DNA from 2 places in the Pseudarthrobacter sp. TE3704 genome. Region 1 is predicted to be linked to the other one. Evidence: riboswitches for the same ligand, from Rfam matches in the RefSeq annotation. Region 1 holds a riboswitch; the other holds the start of a gene.

Region 1 (7,372 bases):
GAAGTCATCCACACGGAGCGCCCCCGCGATCTCCACCGTGATGCGCGCCGCCGTCGGGGTCCCTTCCAGCAGATCACCGAGTTTGCCTCCGCCAGCGGCATCGGCCAAAAAGCCGGTATTGCCCTTGCCGCCACCGGCCTGGTGCTGACCGTGACTGTTCCGGCCACCAGCCCTGTGATGGCCACCGACGGCGGAGGCACACCCGTCGCTGCCTCGGCAGTTACGCCCCAGCCGGCTGTCACCGCCGAGGCGGGAGCCCAGATTGACTTCAGCCGCTCGGCCGTTGTCACGCAGGCTGACCCGGACGGCAAGCTTAAGCAGCTCCTGAGTGCCCAGTCTGCCGGGGCCGTCTCGAGCGCCGCTTCTGCCGGGAGCCTTGGTGCCCCGCTCGCCACCATGTCCACTGCATCCCCCTTCGGCTACCGGGTCAGCCCCATCACCGGCGGCTCCGGCGACTTCCACCGCGGCCAGGATTATGTGGCACAGTGCGGCACCTCCGTCCTCGCTGCTGCCACCGGCACCGTGACATTTGTTGGCTGGCACCAGTACGGCGGTGGAAACCGCGTAGTGGTGGACCACGGCAACGGCCTGGAGACCACCTACAACCACCTGTCGTCCTTCAGCGTGACAGAAGGCCAGACGGTCTCCCGCGGCGACGTTGTCGCGCTGAGCGGGACCACCGGAGCCTCCACCGGCTGCCATCTCCACTTTGAGGTGCAGGTCAACGGCGAAGTTGTCGATCCCACCCGCTGGCTTTAGTCAAATGAGTGCAATCTCTCACATGGGTGTTACCAGCCGTGACCTGAATGTGACATTGCTGCAAAACTCCTGTACCGTCTAACTCGCGTCAACTTTTCCGAAGTTGACGCTCTTGAGTGGATTGCCTAGCTCTGCCACCGCTCAAGGTCCGTTCGCATTTCATCGTCTGGCAGGGGCGGGGGAACCAATTTTGGCCTTCTTCATGAAGGCCTTGGGGTTAAGTCGCAAAGCTTCCTTAGGAAGCCGCGCGGCCGGGTGACTCCCATCCGAATCCGACAGCTCACCTCGCAGGCATTGGGAGAGGCTACCTTCGTGTCTTCACGCCATAATTCTGCGCGCCACCGTGCACAAACGGTTCGTACCAACCCTTTGGATGCCATGTCCAAGGCTGTTAGTGCCAATGCCGGGACAGTAGGTCGCCAGGCAGCAGTTGTCGCAGCTGCTTCCGGTCTTGTTCTTGGTATGGGACTGCCTGCCACTGCAGCGGACACCACCGCTGGTATCTCCGCTTCCACCGAGTCGGGTTCCGCGCAGACCGCCCTTGCCGTCACCGCCGAGCCCACCGCAACCGTTTCCTTCGAACGCCCCGTGGTGACCACCATCGCTGCGCCGAAGATCGAGCCGGTCCGTGCCCAGTCCACCGACACCTCCACCGACGCCGACGAAGATTCAGCTTCGGCCATCACTGCATCCACCGCAGAAAAGGCATTGGCGGCGGCCAGCTCAGCAGCCACCTCCGGCCTCGCAGCCATCGCCTACACCGGCATCGGGAGCCCCTACGTCTGGGGCGGCACCACCCCCAACGGCTGGGACTGCTCAGGCTTCACCCAGTGGGTTTACGCCCAGGCCGGCATCAGCATCCCGCGCGTCAACGCCTGGACGGCCATGACGCCCACCTCCACCCCGCAGCCTGGCGACCTGGTCATGCAGAATGGCGGCGCACACGTGGGCATCTACGTCGGCAACGGCATGATGATCAGCGCCCTCAACCCTTCGCAGGGCACGCTGCTGCACTCTGTGGCCGCCACCGGAACCTCCTCGTTCTACACCCTGGCCGGCAAATAGTTCTTGGAGCTTCGGCCCCGGGAACTATTTCTTTGCCCCCCGTTTTTCGCTAAATCACACATCCCCGTTCGGGGCGCGCCGACATACCCCCAAGATGCCGGCGCGTCCAAAACTCTCGGGCTGCCCACAGGCCCCGAGGAAATCGAAAGAGAGAACTGATGACTACTCGTGCTACCGCACGGCACCGCGCCGAGGTCACCAAAACCAACTCAATCGCCGTCATTGCCAAGGCTGTCGGCGATAACGCCGGCGGCGTGGGCCGCCAGGCCGCGGTTATTGCCGCCGCTTCCGGCCTGGTCCTGACGAGCGGCATTGCAGCCAACGCTGCTGATGCCAACATCCAGCGGGACTCCGCTTCCGCCTCGACCCTGGAAGTCGAGTCCGCTGTTGAAGCCCCCATTTCCGCGGCTTCCACCATCGCCATCACCTACGAAAAGCCGGCAGTGACCACCACCCCGGCCCCGGTTGTTGTCGCGGAAGAGCCCGAGGTTGAGGTTCAGGAAGCCGCTCCGGCGGCCCAGCCTGTTGCAGCTCCGAAGGTCACTGCCACGGTTACCGCTGCTGCCGCCCCCGCAGCTCCGGCCTCGGCCAGCGGCAAGGGTGCAGCCATCCTGTCCGCCGCTTACGCCCAGCTGGGTGTTATGCAGGACTGCACCATGCTGGTGACCAACTCCCTGGCCGCCGTGGGCATCAACTTCCACGACTGGCCTGCAGGCTACCTGTCCCTCGGCCGCACGGTCAGTGCCGCCGAAGCCCAGCCCGGCGACCTGATCTACTACGCCGACGGCGGCGCCGGCATGGCCCACGTTGCTGTCTACGCCGGCAACGGCCAGGCCGTGCACGGCGGCTACAACGGCAACCAGACCGTTGTCTTCAGCGCCAACGTAGGTTCCGGCCCGGTATTCATCCGCGTGAACTGATGTTCCCGACGGAACGCCTGGTTGATCCCCGGCTGACCTGAAGGACTGTCTGCCTAACGAAATGACCCCTGCCTTTGTGGCAGGGGTCATGTTTGTTTAACGGACCGCGCACATCCGATGACCCGCCCCTGCGCCCCCGTGATGCAGGAGGGCGATGCCGGCCAGATTAGCCGATAGTGGACTTCTTTGTTTACTCTTGTGGTGTCGATCCATAGCCCGGACCATGCCGAGGGCAGCCGGCCCTCGTGCCCCTGACGGGTGCGGCCGTGAAGAGGTACGTGCATGCGCACTCTCGTTCTGAATGCTGGATATGAACCGCTGGCGGTTATTTCATTCCGCCGGGCGCTGGTGCTTGTGCTGACCAACAAGGCGAGCGTGGTGGCTGAGGGGGACGATCCCGTGGTGGGTCCCCAGGAGATTCTGGGCCGCCCGTCCGTGATTCTCCTGAACCGCTACATCCGTCCCAGATACAACCACGCCACCGCCGTCAGCCGCCGGGGTGTGCTCAGGCGGGACGGGCACAAGTGCGCGTACTGCGGAAAAGCGGCCCACACCATCGATCATGTCCATCCAAAATCCCGCGGTGGTGCCGATTCGTGGGAGAACCTGGTTGCCGCCTGCCTCCGCTGCAATAACGCGAAGGGGGACCATACCCCGGCCGAAATGGGCTGGAAGCTGCGGTTCGTGCCGGAGCCTCCGCACGGCACCATCTGGCAGATTAAGGAACTGGAAAAGCCCACGCCGGCGTGGGATCCGTTCCTGTTGCCCGAACGTGCTGCCTGACCTGCCTCTGCACCCCGCCACATCCGCAACCGCCGGTAGGCTGGGACTGTGGAAGCGAACACGCCGTCCTTTGATGCCCTGATCCTGGCGGGGGGCCGGTCCGCACGGCTTGGCGGAGTACCGAAGCAGAACCTGCAATTCCAGGGCGCCAGCCTCCTCGAGCGCTCCCTTGCTGCCGCTGCAGAGGCCCGGCGCATTGTGGTGGTGGGTCCTCCCGGGCTGGTGCCGGCGGGGATCCTCTCCTGCCGTGAAGAGCCCGAGTTCGCCGGCCCGGCAGCCGCGATTGCCGCCGGTCTGGATACCCTCGCGGGCGCGGGGTCGGAGTCCGACTACACACTGGTGCTCGCCTGCGACATGCCGCTGGTGACCGACGCGGTCAGCGTGCTCCACACGTCCCTGACGGCCGGGCACCGTGCGGGGGCGGACGCAGTCCTGGCGCGGACTGAGGACGGGACACCGGAAGGCCGCATCCAGCCACTGGCCGGTTTTTACCGCACAGCTGCGCTAAAAAAGGCTGCGCAGGACCTTGCGGCCAGGGGGGCCCTGATTAACGGTTCTGTCCGCTCGCTCCTTGCTAGTCTGGACGTGCAGCTTGTCAGCGTCCCCGCCGCGTCCACAGCAGACGTGGATACGTGGGACGATGCCGCCGCACTAGGGATTGCCGCCGGCAACCAGGACAAGGACCATGGCCGTCCCGGCCGCAGTTAACGTGGGAGGCAGTTCATGAAGAGCCAGGATGAAACGCTGGAGGAATGGTGCAGGTCGCTGCTCCAGGCCTATGAACTCGAGGATGTCCAGGTGGACGTCAACGCCATCCTGTCCCTTGCCGGCGTAGCAGCCCATTCCGTGGTCCGTCCGGCTGCTCCGCTCACCACATTCATTGCCGGCTATGCCGCGGGCCTGGCCTCCGGTTCCGGCCGCACGACGGATGCCGCGTCCATGGACTCGGCCCTGGCCGTGGCGCGTTCACTTGCTGCCGACTACGACGCTGAAGCCGCCGGGACCCCCGGCGAATGACCGGGGAACCCCAGGGAGAAGCAGGTAGACCCGAAGGGCAGGACACGCCGCACCACCTTGCCCACACCTGGGAAGAAGCACGGCAGGCAGCGTTTGATGCTGCCACGCCGATTCCTGCCGGCCCGGTGGCGCTGGAGCTTGCCCTGGGCCGCCGCCTGGACCAGGACATTGTGGCACTGCAGGACATGCCGCACTATGCGTCCTCGGCCATGGACGGATGGGCTGTCAACGGCACCGGCCCGTGGATCCTGGTTGAGCCGGGAGCCAGGCTGGCACCGCACCAGGCCAGCCCCATCGTGACCGGCGGCCTGATTCCTCCCGGCGGCAAGGCCATACTGCGCAGCGAGAGCGCCGTCCTGGGCAAGGACGACGACGGGCTCCCCATCCTGGAAACCGGTGGAACCGCGCGTCCGGGGGAGCCGCGCAACGGCCAGCACATCCGGAGGGCGGGGGAGGAGGCCAGGGAAGGGGACATCCTGGTCAAAGCCGGGGTGGAGCTGAATCCCGCGCATCTGGCACTCGCTGCCCTTGCCGGCCACGACGAGGTGCACGTCCAAGGCAAACCCCTGGTGCGGCTGCTGCTGACCGGCTCCGAGGTAGTGGCCGAGGGCCTTCCGGTTCCGGGCCAGGTGCGCGACACCTTCGGTCCCCAACTGCCGGCCGTGGTCGCGATGCTGGGTGGCATTGCCGGGGGACAGCAGAAAAATGGCGATTCTTACGAGGAATGGCTCGCCGGCCTGGAGGACGTGGTCCCGGAGGCACCCGGCGCACCCGACTTGCCGGCCGACGTCGTGATCACCACAGGCGGGACAGGACGCTCCGGCACGGACCACCTGCGCCGCGCGGTTGCTGAGCTGGGCGGGCGGCTGGTCATCGACGGCGTGGCTATGCGCCCCGGGCATCCCGCCGTCCTGGCCGAGCTGCCGGACGGCAGGTTCGTGCTGGGCCTGCCGGGAAATCCGCTTGCCGCAATGATGGCGTTGTCAACGGTGGGTGCCCCGCTTCTGGCTGCCCTGGGCCACGGCACCATGCCCTCCGTGCAGGAGGTGCCGTGCGGAACATTGATCGAACCCGATCCCGGGCGCACCCGGCTGATGCCTTTCCGCCTCCTCTACGGCATGGCTTCCCCGGCCCAGCACACGGGGCCCGGGATGATGCGGGGACTGGCTTCTGCCGACGGCGTCCTGGTGGTGCCGCCACACGGTGTGCAGCTGGGTGAGCCGGTGCCGGCTTTCGCGTTGCCGTGGGGTCCGCCTATTCCCGCGCCCGCTGAAGCCCCGGCCAAGGCCAAGCCCCGCAGTGCGGGCCGGAATGCCCGGACGGGCACCAAAGCCGCGGATGGTCCGGTGGACTGGAGTGCCCTTCTTGGCTGAGCAGCGCGCAGGGTTAAAGGGTGCAAGGTTAAGAGGGGTTGGTTCCGCGGTGCACCTGGTTGAGCCGGGTCCCCGCGGTTGTCATGATGGAGTTATGAACAGGCAAGGTGGGAGATGGGACGCGTAACCCAGCGCCGCAAGGTGCACAAGTATGTTCTGGATGGCTCACCGAATGCCATCGAGTTCCCGGTCCGGTACCGGGAGGACGTCCTGGCTGTTGAGGAACCGCTGGAAATCCGGCTGGGCTCCCTCTCCTTCTCCGTCACCATGCGGACGCCCGGTGACGACTTTGACCTGGTGGCCGGTTTCCTGGTGTCCGAGGGTGTCATCTGGTCCGCTGAACAGCTCGTTTCCCTGCGGTTCTGTGCAGGTGAAGACGAAGACGGAGTCCAGACATTCAACGTGGTGGAGGCGCAGCTGCGGCCGGACGTCCCGCTTCCTGCCACCGGACGCAACGTGTATACGTCAAGTTCCTGCGGCATCTGCGGTACGGACTCCATAGAATCGGTCCGCAAATCCTCGCATTACAGCCCGCAGTCCGATCCCGTGACGGTGGATGCCCAGGTCCTTGCCTCGCTGCCGGCACTGCTCCGCCAGTCCCAGCGCCTCTTTGACGACACCGGGGGAGTGCACGCGGCCGGCCTGTTCAAGGTGGAGGACGACGGCGGCGTGAAGCTTTTGTGCCTCCGCGAGGACGTGGGGCGGCACAACGCCGTGGACAAGGTGGTGGGCTGGGCGCTGCGCGAAGGCCTCCTCCCGCTGCGCGGAACGATCCTCCAGGTATCGGGCAGGGCATCCTTCGAGCTGGTCCAGAAAGCCGCCATGGCAGGAATTCCCGTGCTGGCCGCCGTGAGCGCTCCCTCCAGCCTGGCCGTTGAACTGGCCGAAGCCGGCGGGGTAACGCTTGCGGGATTCAGCCGGGGTACCAGCCTGAACGTGTACGCCGGCAATGACCGCATCACCGGGCCCGTGGTTCCCGTGCCGTCTGCGTGAGCTTCCCCCGCCGGGAGTTTCCGGGCACGCTCGCAGAAGGGGTTGGATATCAGGCTACTAGCGGGTAGATTTGTCCATCGAATGGACACGATAGTCCACTTTCATACTCTGAAGAAGGCCCACATTGCATGACGACCGCCGGATCACGGAAGTCCGCCTGGAGAGGTTCGTGCGTGAGCGCATCAACCCCGCCGTCTACAGCAGGAGCCTTCCCCTTGCCCTGAGCAGCTGGGATGTGCCGGACGAACCGGTCCCCGCGCTGGAGGCCATGCGGCAGGAATTCCGGCCGCAGGAGCACGGCGCCCCGTGGGGAAAACCGTGGGGTACCAAGTGGCTCCGCCTGCAGGGCGAAGTCCCCGAATCGTGGGGTACCGAGCCGGACACCACCGTGGAAGTTGTGGTGGACCTCGGCTTCACCATCGAAACCCCGGGCTTCCAATGCGAGGGCATTGCCTGGCGGCC
Region 2 (7,372 bases), on a different contig from region 1:
CCTGGGCCGCGCCGGGCAGCCCGCGGAACTTGCGCCCGCGTACGTGTTCCTCGCCTCTCCGGAGTCCAGCTTCGTCATTGGTGAAACGCTGAACGTCAACGGCGGCAGCCCCACGCCGTAGCGGCTACGCGCCGTCCTGTTCAGCCAGCAGGGCGTCGGTGGCTTCGTCCGGCTGGCCGTCGAAAAACTGGGCCAGGACGGTTTTGAACACCGTTTCGCCCGGCGCGGCGCGGAGGAAAAGGGTCATGGACGACTGCAGTTTGCGGGCGTCGATGCCGCCCAGGATGTCCTCTGCGGCGCGCCCGGCGTGGTTGGTGAGTGCTTGGGCGCATTCGAGCAGGCGCGGTCCCAGCACGTCGTGCTCAAGGTATCCGCGGGCTTCGGCCAGCGAACTGATGGCATATGTCCGGGACGTTGCGCTGTGCCCCAGGCCCGCGATCTGCGGAAAGATGAACCACATCCAGTGGCCGGATTTTCGGCCCAGCTGCAGCTCTGCCAGCGCCTGATCGTAGGTTCCGCCGCTGTCCTGCGCCGAGACGAAGCGTTCGAGGTCAAAGGGCTCGTTCATGGCTGTCTCCTTGTGGTGGGGCTTCTGGTCTGGCTTGCTGGTCAATCAGGGCCGCCGCCTGGCGCAGCCGTGTATCCGGGTCCTTCCGCCACCGGGCCAGGACAACGTCCGCCCTCTGCCGGTCCCGGTCGGGCAGCCCGGCAAGCAGCGGCACCACCACATCGGCCACCAGCGGATCGGCGAGTTCCCAGGTCTGCGCGGAGCGGAGGAAGCCCTCCATCCGGGTAAGGTCGGAGTGCCGGAGGACACCCACCCTGGACTGGAGCAGCACCACGGCCGCCAGCCGCCGTTCGAAGACGGGCCGGGCGCCCGGCTTCGGCTGGCCCCACAGGGCGGAGGCGAGCAGGACCACGCCGTCATGGTCCAGGTCCTTGTACTTCCGGAGTGCATCGCGGACGGTTCCCCGGACTGCGCCCACCGAGGAACCGTAGGAGGCGAGGGCCCCGCCCAGCCTGCCCCCGACGTCGTCCGCCCGGTACCAGGCACCCTCGTTCTTCAGCGTGCGGTCAATGAATCCTGCCGCCGCCGTGACAGTGTCCGCGGCGCCGCTCACTGGCGCCCCGCCGCAGCGTGGTTGATGCAATACGGCGTCCAGGGCCGGGCCTCCAGCCGCCCTTCGGCTATGGCTTCACCGCACACGGCGCAGCTGCCGTAAGTCCCTGCCGCAAGGCGTGCGAGGGCGGCTTCCACCTGGTCCAGGCCTGCGCTGCTCTGCTTCAGAAGCGCCGAAGCCTGCGAGAGTTCGAAGGCGATGGTGGCGCCCTCCGGATCGTGTTCGTCATCCACATTCGAGTCCTGGCGGGCCGAGTTGGCCGACGCGATGTCCGCGCGAAGGGACGGAAGCAGGGCCACCTTCCGTTGCCGCTCCTCCTCGAGCATGATCCGGAACCGTTCGAAATCAGGCATGTGAAAAGCGTAACCGCCCGTGCATCCAGTGGGGGTCAGTACCAGTTTTTCGCCACGGAGTGGTTCCAGGCCGCGCACGGCGAGCCATACCGTTCACGGATGTAGCCAAGGCCCCACTCGATCTGCGTGCGGTAGCTGGTGAGCCAGTCACCGCCGGCGCTGGCGTACTTTCCCGGCGGCAGCGCCTGCGGGATTCCATACGCGCCGGAATAGGGGTTGGTGGCGGTGGTCAGCCAGTTGGATTCCTTGGTCCAGAGCTGGGCGAGGCACAGGAACTGGTCCTGGCCCCAGCCATAGGCGCCCAGGCGGCCGGAGGCATAGGTCTTTGCCCCCGCCGGATCGTTGACGGCGCCGCCGGGCACGGAAGGTACGACGACGGCGGGCGGGACAGGCGGGACAGCAGGCGCCGGCGGAGGTGCTGGAGCGGCGGGAGCCGCCGGGACAGGATTCGCCTGTGCCGGATTAGGAGGGGCCGGATTGGGAGGGGCGGGGTTCAGGAGGCCAGGATTCGCGGCCGGCGGATTCTGAGCTCCGGCACCGGCACCATTGGCGGCGGCTGCCGCGTGCCGACGGGCCTGTTCCTCGGCGGCCGCCCGCTTTGCCGCCCGGGCTCCCTCATAGGCGGCGAGCGCCGCCTGGCCCTGCCGGTACTCCTCCTCCACTGCCGCCGTCGTCCCCTTGAGGGAGGCAAGCTGTGCGGTCAGTTCCCCGCTGCGCCGCTGTTCCTCCCCTATGTGTCGCGCCACTGCATCCTGTGCGGAACGCGCTGCGTCCAGTTTGCTTTTTGCCTCCGCGGAAAGGCGCTCGCGCTCTGCCCTTGCAGCCTTCTCCCGGTCGGCCAGCGAGGCAGTGATTTTCCCGCCGGCCGCCGCCTTGTTGACGAGGGCTGCGGTCTTGTCACCCACAATGTGAACGACGTTGAGTCCATGGACGCTGTTGGCCTCCAGGGCGTCCAGGGCCACGAAGAAACCCATGGCTGTCCCGCCGGTGCGGTAGGACTGGGCGGCCAGCGCTCCGATCTCCCTCCTGTGCTGCAGCAGTTCAGCGCTTGCCCGGGCAGCCTGCGCGGCCAAGGCGTCCACCCTGGCGGTGGCGGACTGCAGGGCGGCGTCGGCCACGGCATAGTCCGCAGCCGATGTCACTGCGGCGCTCCCCAGCGACTCGGACTGGGCCTGGAGACCGCTGAGCAGGTCATTGATCCTGTTGATTTCGGCGGCCTTGCCGGCCGCCGTTTGCTGGGCCTTCTGCACGTCCTCCCAGGACGGATACCCGCCGGGCGGCGCCTCGTCCGCGGACGCCGGGAGCAGCACGGCCGAAGCGGTGAAGGCAACGGCCAGCAGGCCTCCCAGCAACGGGGATCTCGCCTTGGTCACGAACGGGGACATAGTTCCGAAGCCTACCGGTGGCACAAAGGCCCCGTGGGTCACAGTAGCCACATCGTTACATTTCCGTGTGGTGGATACGAAAGCTGAAGACAGCTGTCGCGTAGCACCCGATTCCGCCCTCGGGGCAGTGCCGATCCTAGACTTGTCCCATGGGCGGGAACAGCGCACCGGCACGCACTCGAGCGCTCCTTCCACGCCTTCGCCGCCTGCGGCTCCTGGCCGCAGCGGCAGCGCTGGTGGCGGTACAGGCAACGTCGGCCTGCACGCCGACGCCGGCGCCGCGGGCTACCGGGCCGGCACCGACTGCCGCAGCAGGGCAAGGACCCATAGCTGTCGAGCTAAACCAGTCGCGGGACCAATATGGCAAGCCTGAGGTCCAGCTGCAGCTCACCAATACGTCGGACGCTGCTGTGACGGTGATCCAGGCCGAAGTCATCTCTCCCTTCTTCAAAGGAGCGATCAGCTGGATGCCCGCCGGGGGTGGCATCGAACTGCCGCCCGGCCAGCCGAAAAGCCTGCCGGCGGCGCTTCCCGCTGCAACGTGTGAGGAGCACCCGTCCCCGGACGGGGAAACGGCGACGGCCACCGTGCTCGTGACCTCACCCGGACAGGCCCGGCGCCGGCAACTGACCTTCAACGCCTCAGATCCATTCGGGGTCCTCCGGCGCAACAATGGCGAACTCTGCCTCGCCACCGCAGTAGCCGCCGTGGCGGACATCCGCCTGGGCACCCAGCTGGAGGTGGCGCCGGACGCGCGCACTGCCGTCGTCCATCTTGTGGTGGCCCCGCACATGGCAGCAGATAGGACAAACCCGGACCAGGCGGCCCGATCCCTGACCATACGGAGCATCGGCGGCACTCCCCTGCTGGCCGAAGCGCCCTGGAATCCCTGGCCGGAAAACCTCACCGTCGCGGCGGGTGACGGGCCCAGTCAGTTCCCATTGCACTTCCGCCCCGCCCGCTGTGACCCGCATGCAATTGCGGAGGACAAAGTGGGCACTGTCCTGCCTCTCCACGTCACTGTCAACGCCAGGGAGGGACCCATCCGCGTTCCAGCAGAAGCAGTGTTACGTGCGCAACTTTATGACTTTGTTACGCGGTCCTGCGCGCAGGGTTAGCAGCGGACTATTAGGCGAGGTCAAGACGGGATCCTTCTGTGCAATCAAGACGATTGCCTAATCCGAGAGGAGGGCCTCGTATGTTATCCAAATGTGACAATCAGCGGCTGGGCGGGTTATGGTCTTTCACGTGTCCCTCCCAAGCGGGACATTCCCCTCAGCATGCCGAGCCCTGCCGCTGATACGGGATTCAATCGCTTTCCTGTTGGCAGGGACGGGGGAACCAAGTTTCCGCGGCTTTTTAAAGCCTTGGGGTTAAGTCGACAGCGCCTCGTTCCGTTCGGGGTTGCTTTCGGCCGGGTATCTCCAACCCGAACCCGACAGCTCACCCCGCAGGCATGGGAGAGGCGATCAACCGTGTCAAAAAATTCCATCACCGCCCGTCACCGCGCGACTCCGGCCCGCTCAATCGTGCTTCACGGTTTGGCTGTTTCCGCCAAGTCCCAGGCCCGGACGCTCGGCCGCCCGGCCCTCGCAGTTGCCGCTGCATCCGGCATTGCGTTCGGCGTCGGAGCTCCGGCCCATGCAGGCGTGACCGGCCCGGACAGCACCGAAGCCACTAACGTCCAGGCCTACTCAGCGCCCGCCGCCGCAGTTGCCGCCCCCGCAGCAGCAGCCGCCGCCAACGTCCACACCGTTGTTTCCGGTGACACCCTGGGCGCCATCTCGGCAGCCAACGGCGTCAGCCTCAACGATGTCCTCGCCGCCAACGGGCTGGACATCTCCACCATCATCTACCCGGGTGACCAGATCACCATCCCGGGCGCCGGATACGCAGCACCCGCCGCCGCTCCGGTCCAGGCCGCATCCGCTCCCGCGAACACCGGCATGAACATCTCCTACGCCTCCACCGCCCCCGCTCCGGCACCGGCCCCCGCACCGGCACCGGCTGCTCCCGCCGCCACCGGAACGGGCACCGGCGCAGCCATCCTGGCCAACGCCTACGGCCAGCTCGGCGTCCAGCAGGATTGCACCGCCATGGTGGAGAAGGCCCTCCGCGCCGTCGGCAAGTCCGTGGGAGACCTGGCCCCGGGCCAGTTCTACCAGTACGGCTCCGTGGTGGGCACCCCTGCCCCCGGTGACCTGGTGATCACCGCCGGCCACGTTGGCGTCTTCGCCGGCAACGGCCAGGTTGTCAGCGGCGGCGTTGACGGCTTCAAGACCGAGGTCCACTCCATCAGCTGGCTCAGTGGAGCTTCCTTCGTCCGCGTAGCTTAATTCCGCAGGCGCACCGAAGAAGCGCAGACAAGGGCGGCAGCCGGGATATCCCGGCTGCCGCCCTTGTTTCGTTCCCGGTCTTCCGGGCTACGTACCGCAGAAGGTCATGTAGGTGCCGAAGTCTTCCGGCGGGCCTTCCGTATAGCGTTCAAGGCCCGGGCGTTCATCGTAGGGAGCAGTGACGGCCTGCAGCAGCCCGTGCAACGGATCAAGGTCCCCCTCGGTGGCGGCCGCGAGCGCTTCCTCCACGAGGTGGTTGCGCGGGATGTACACCGGGTTCACCGAATCCATCAGGTCAGCGTCGGGATCCAGTGCCAGCCACTGCCCGGCCCAGGCGTCGAACGCAGCGAGGTCCAGGACCATGCCGCGGGCCGGCCGGACGTTCCCCCGCGCTGCCTGGCCGAGGTTCCGGAAGAACTGGGTGTAATCGACGGGCCCGTCCTTGAGCAGCGCCACAACCCCGTCCACCAGCTCCGATGCTGCGGCGTCCCCGGGGCTCCCGGCAGGGGCTTCCGGCAGGCCCAGCTTGGTTTTCATGCCGCTGAACCAGGCATCACTGTACTGCTTCCGGAATTCGCCCAGGGCTTCCACGGCGGGGGTAACGGCCTGCTCCTGGTCCTCATTGAAAAGCGGCAGCATCGCTTCGGCGAGGCGGGCGAGGTTCCATTCGGCCACCACGGGCTGGTTGGCGTACGCATAGCGCCCGCCGACGTCAATGGAGCTGTAGACCGCGGCGGGATTGAAGGCGTCCATAAAGGCGCATGGTCCGTAGTCGATGGTTTCACCGGAGATGGTCATGTTGTCCGTATTCATCACGCCGTGGACAAACCCCACCAGCATCCACTGCGCCACCAGCGAGGCCTGGGCGGACACTGCGCCCTTAAAGAGCGCCAGGTATGGGTTGTCTGCTTCTGCAGCGGCCGGGTAGTGCCTGGCGATGGCGTGGTCCGCCAGCCGGCGCAGGAGCTCGATGTTGTCCGTCGCCCGCGCGTACTGGAAACTCCCCACGCGCAGGTGGCTGCTGGCCACCCGGGCCAGGACCGCGCCGGGCAGCATGTCGTCCCGGCGCACCTGCCGTCCGGTGCCCACCACGGCGAGCGAGCGGGTGGTGGGGATGCCCAACGCATGCATTGCCTCGCTCACCAGGTACTCCCGCAGCATGGGCCCGACGACGGCGCGGCCGTCGCCTGCCCGCGCAAAGGGTGTGCGGCCCGAGCCCTTGAGGTGGATGTCCCGCAGGCGGCCGTTGGCGTCCACGATCTCGCCGAGGAGCAGGGCCCGGCCGTCGCCGAGCAGGGGCGAGTACCCACCGAACTGGTGTCCGGCATAGGCCTGGGCCACGGGGGTTGCCCCTTCCGGCAGGTGGTTGCCGAGCAGGAGCCGGACGCCCTCGGGCGTGCGGAGGTAGTCCGGGTCGAGTCCCAGCTGATGTGCGAGCGCCTCATTGAAGACCAGGAGCTGCGGGTCGGGGGCTTCCTCCGCCTGCCAGGGAACCGCCAATTCCGCCAGTTCCCTGGCGAAGCGGCCGTCGAAAGTAACTGTTGATTCTGCAGAGGCAGTCATGGATTAACCCTATCCCTGTCGTTTGTCCGCCGGTTGACCAGCCAGGTAACCAGCCACAGGACAACACCGATCGCCATCAGTCCGCCGGCAATCTGGTATTGGATCACATTGCGGCCTACCCACGGGCCGGCAAGGAACGCGCAGAGCAGTGCCGCCACGAGGGGCAGCTGTCCAGGAGAGGTGAAGAACACCTTCCGGTCAGGGTCCCGCTTGCGCCGCAGCACCAGGCAGGCCACGTTCACCACGGTGAAGACGCACAGCAGCAGGAACGCCGTCGTGCCGGACAGGTTGGCCACAATGTTGCTCTTGGGATCGCTGGTCACGTAGAGGATCAGGCCCAGCGCGAGGATGGTGGAGAAGGCGATGCCGGCCCAAGGGGTGCGGCGAACGGGCAGCACCTTCCCCAGGGCCCGTGGCAGGACGTGTTGCCGGGCCATGCCATAGATGAGGCGGCTGGCCATCAGCATGTTGATCAGGGCTGTGTTGGCTACGGCGAAGACGGCCAGGAACGGGAAGACCCTGTCGATCGGGAAGTCGGGTGAGCCTTTGTGGACAACCTCCAGGAGCGCCGCTCCCTCAGCTTCCCGGATCCCTTCAAGCTCAGTGGGGGACAG

What was found. Region 1 has a riboswitch for cyclic di-AMP ahead of ACZ9BC_RS20545 (C40 family peptidase). Riboswitches for the same ligand answer to the same signal wherever they lie in the genome.
Region 2: linked by a shared signal. The riboswitch ahead of ACZ9BC_RS06030 (LysM peptidoglycan-binding domain-containing protein) and the one ahead of ACZ9BC_RS20545 (C40 family peptidase) in region 1 are both predicted to bind cyclic di-AMP.

The regions. Positions count from the first base shown of each region.
Region 1 covers NZ_JBWCCJ010000009.1:116,472-123,843, reverse strand. Annotated here, with positions in the region: gene ACZ9BC_RS20550 (M23 family metallopeptidase) at 1-759, shown strand, start outside; cyclic di-AMP (ydaO/yuaA leader) riboswitch at 896-1,067, shown strand; gene ACZ9BC_RS20545 (C40 family peptidase) at 1,138-1,824, shown strand; gene ACZ9BC_RS20540 (NlpC/P60 family protein) at 1,983-2,744, shown strand; gene ACZ9BC_RS20535 (HNH endonuclease) at 3,027-3,527, shown strand; gene mobA (molybdenum cofactor guanylyltransferase) at 3,576-4,235, shown strand; gene ACZ9BC_RS20525 (DUF6457 domain-containing protein) at 4,251-4,544, shown strand; gene ACZ9BC_RS20520 (molybdopterin molybdotransferase MoeA) at 4,541-5,917, shown strand; gene fdhD (formate dehydrogenase accessory sulfurtransferase FdhD) at 6,032-6,910, shown strand; gene ACZ9BC_RS20510 (alpha-mannosidase) at 7,035-7,372, shown strand, end outside.
Region 2 covers NZ_JBWCCJ010000002.1:440,584-447,955, forward strand. Annotated here, with positions in the region: gene ACZ9BC_RS06000 (glucose 1-dehydrogenase) at 1-121, shown strand, start outside; gene ACZ9BC_RS06005 (DUF1810 domain-containing protein) at 125-568, opposite strand; gene ACZ9BC_RS06010 (DNA alkylation repair protein) at 552-1,121, opposite strand; gene ACZ9BC_RS06015 (TraR/DksA family transcriptional regulator) at 1,118-1,474, opposite strand; gene ACZ9BC_RS06020 (aggregation-promoting factor C-terminal-like domain-containing protein) at 1,510-2,847, opposite strand; gene ACZ9BC_RS06025 (hypothetical protein) at 3,009-3,977, shown strand; cyclic di-AMP (ydaO/yuaA leader) riboswitch at 4,163-4,331, shown strand; gene ACZ9BC_RS06030 (LysM peptidoglycan-binding domain-containing protein) at 4,335-5,195, shown strand; gene ACZ9BC_RS06035 (protein adenylyltransferase SelO) at 5,283-6,758, opposite strand; gene ACZ9BC_RS06040 (APC family permease) at 6,755-7,372, opposite strand, start outside.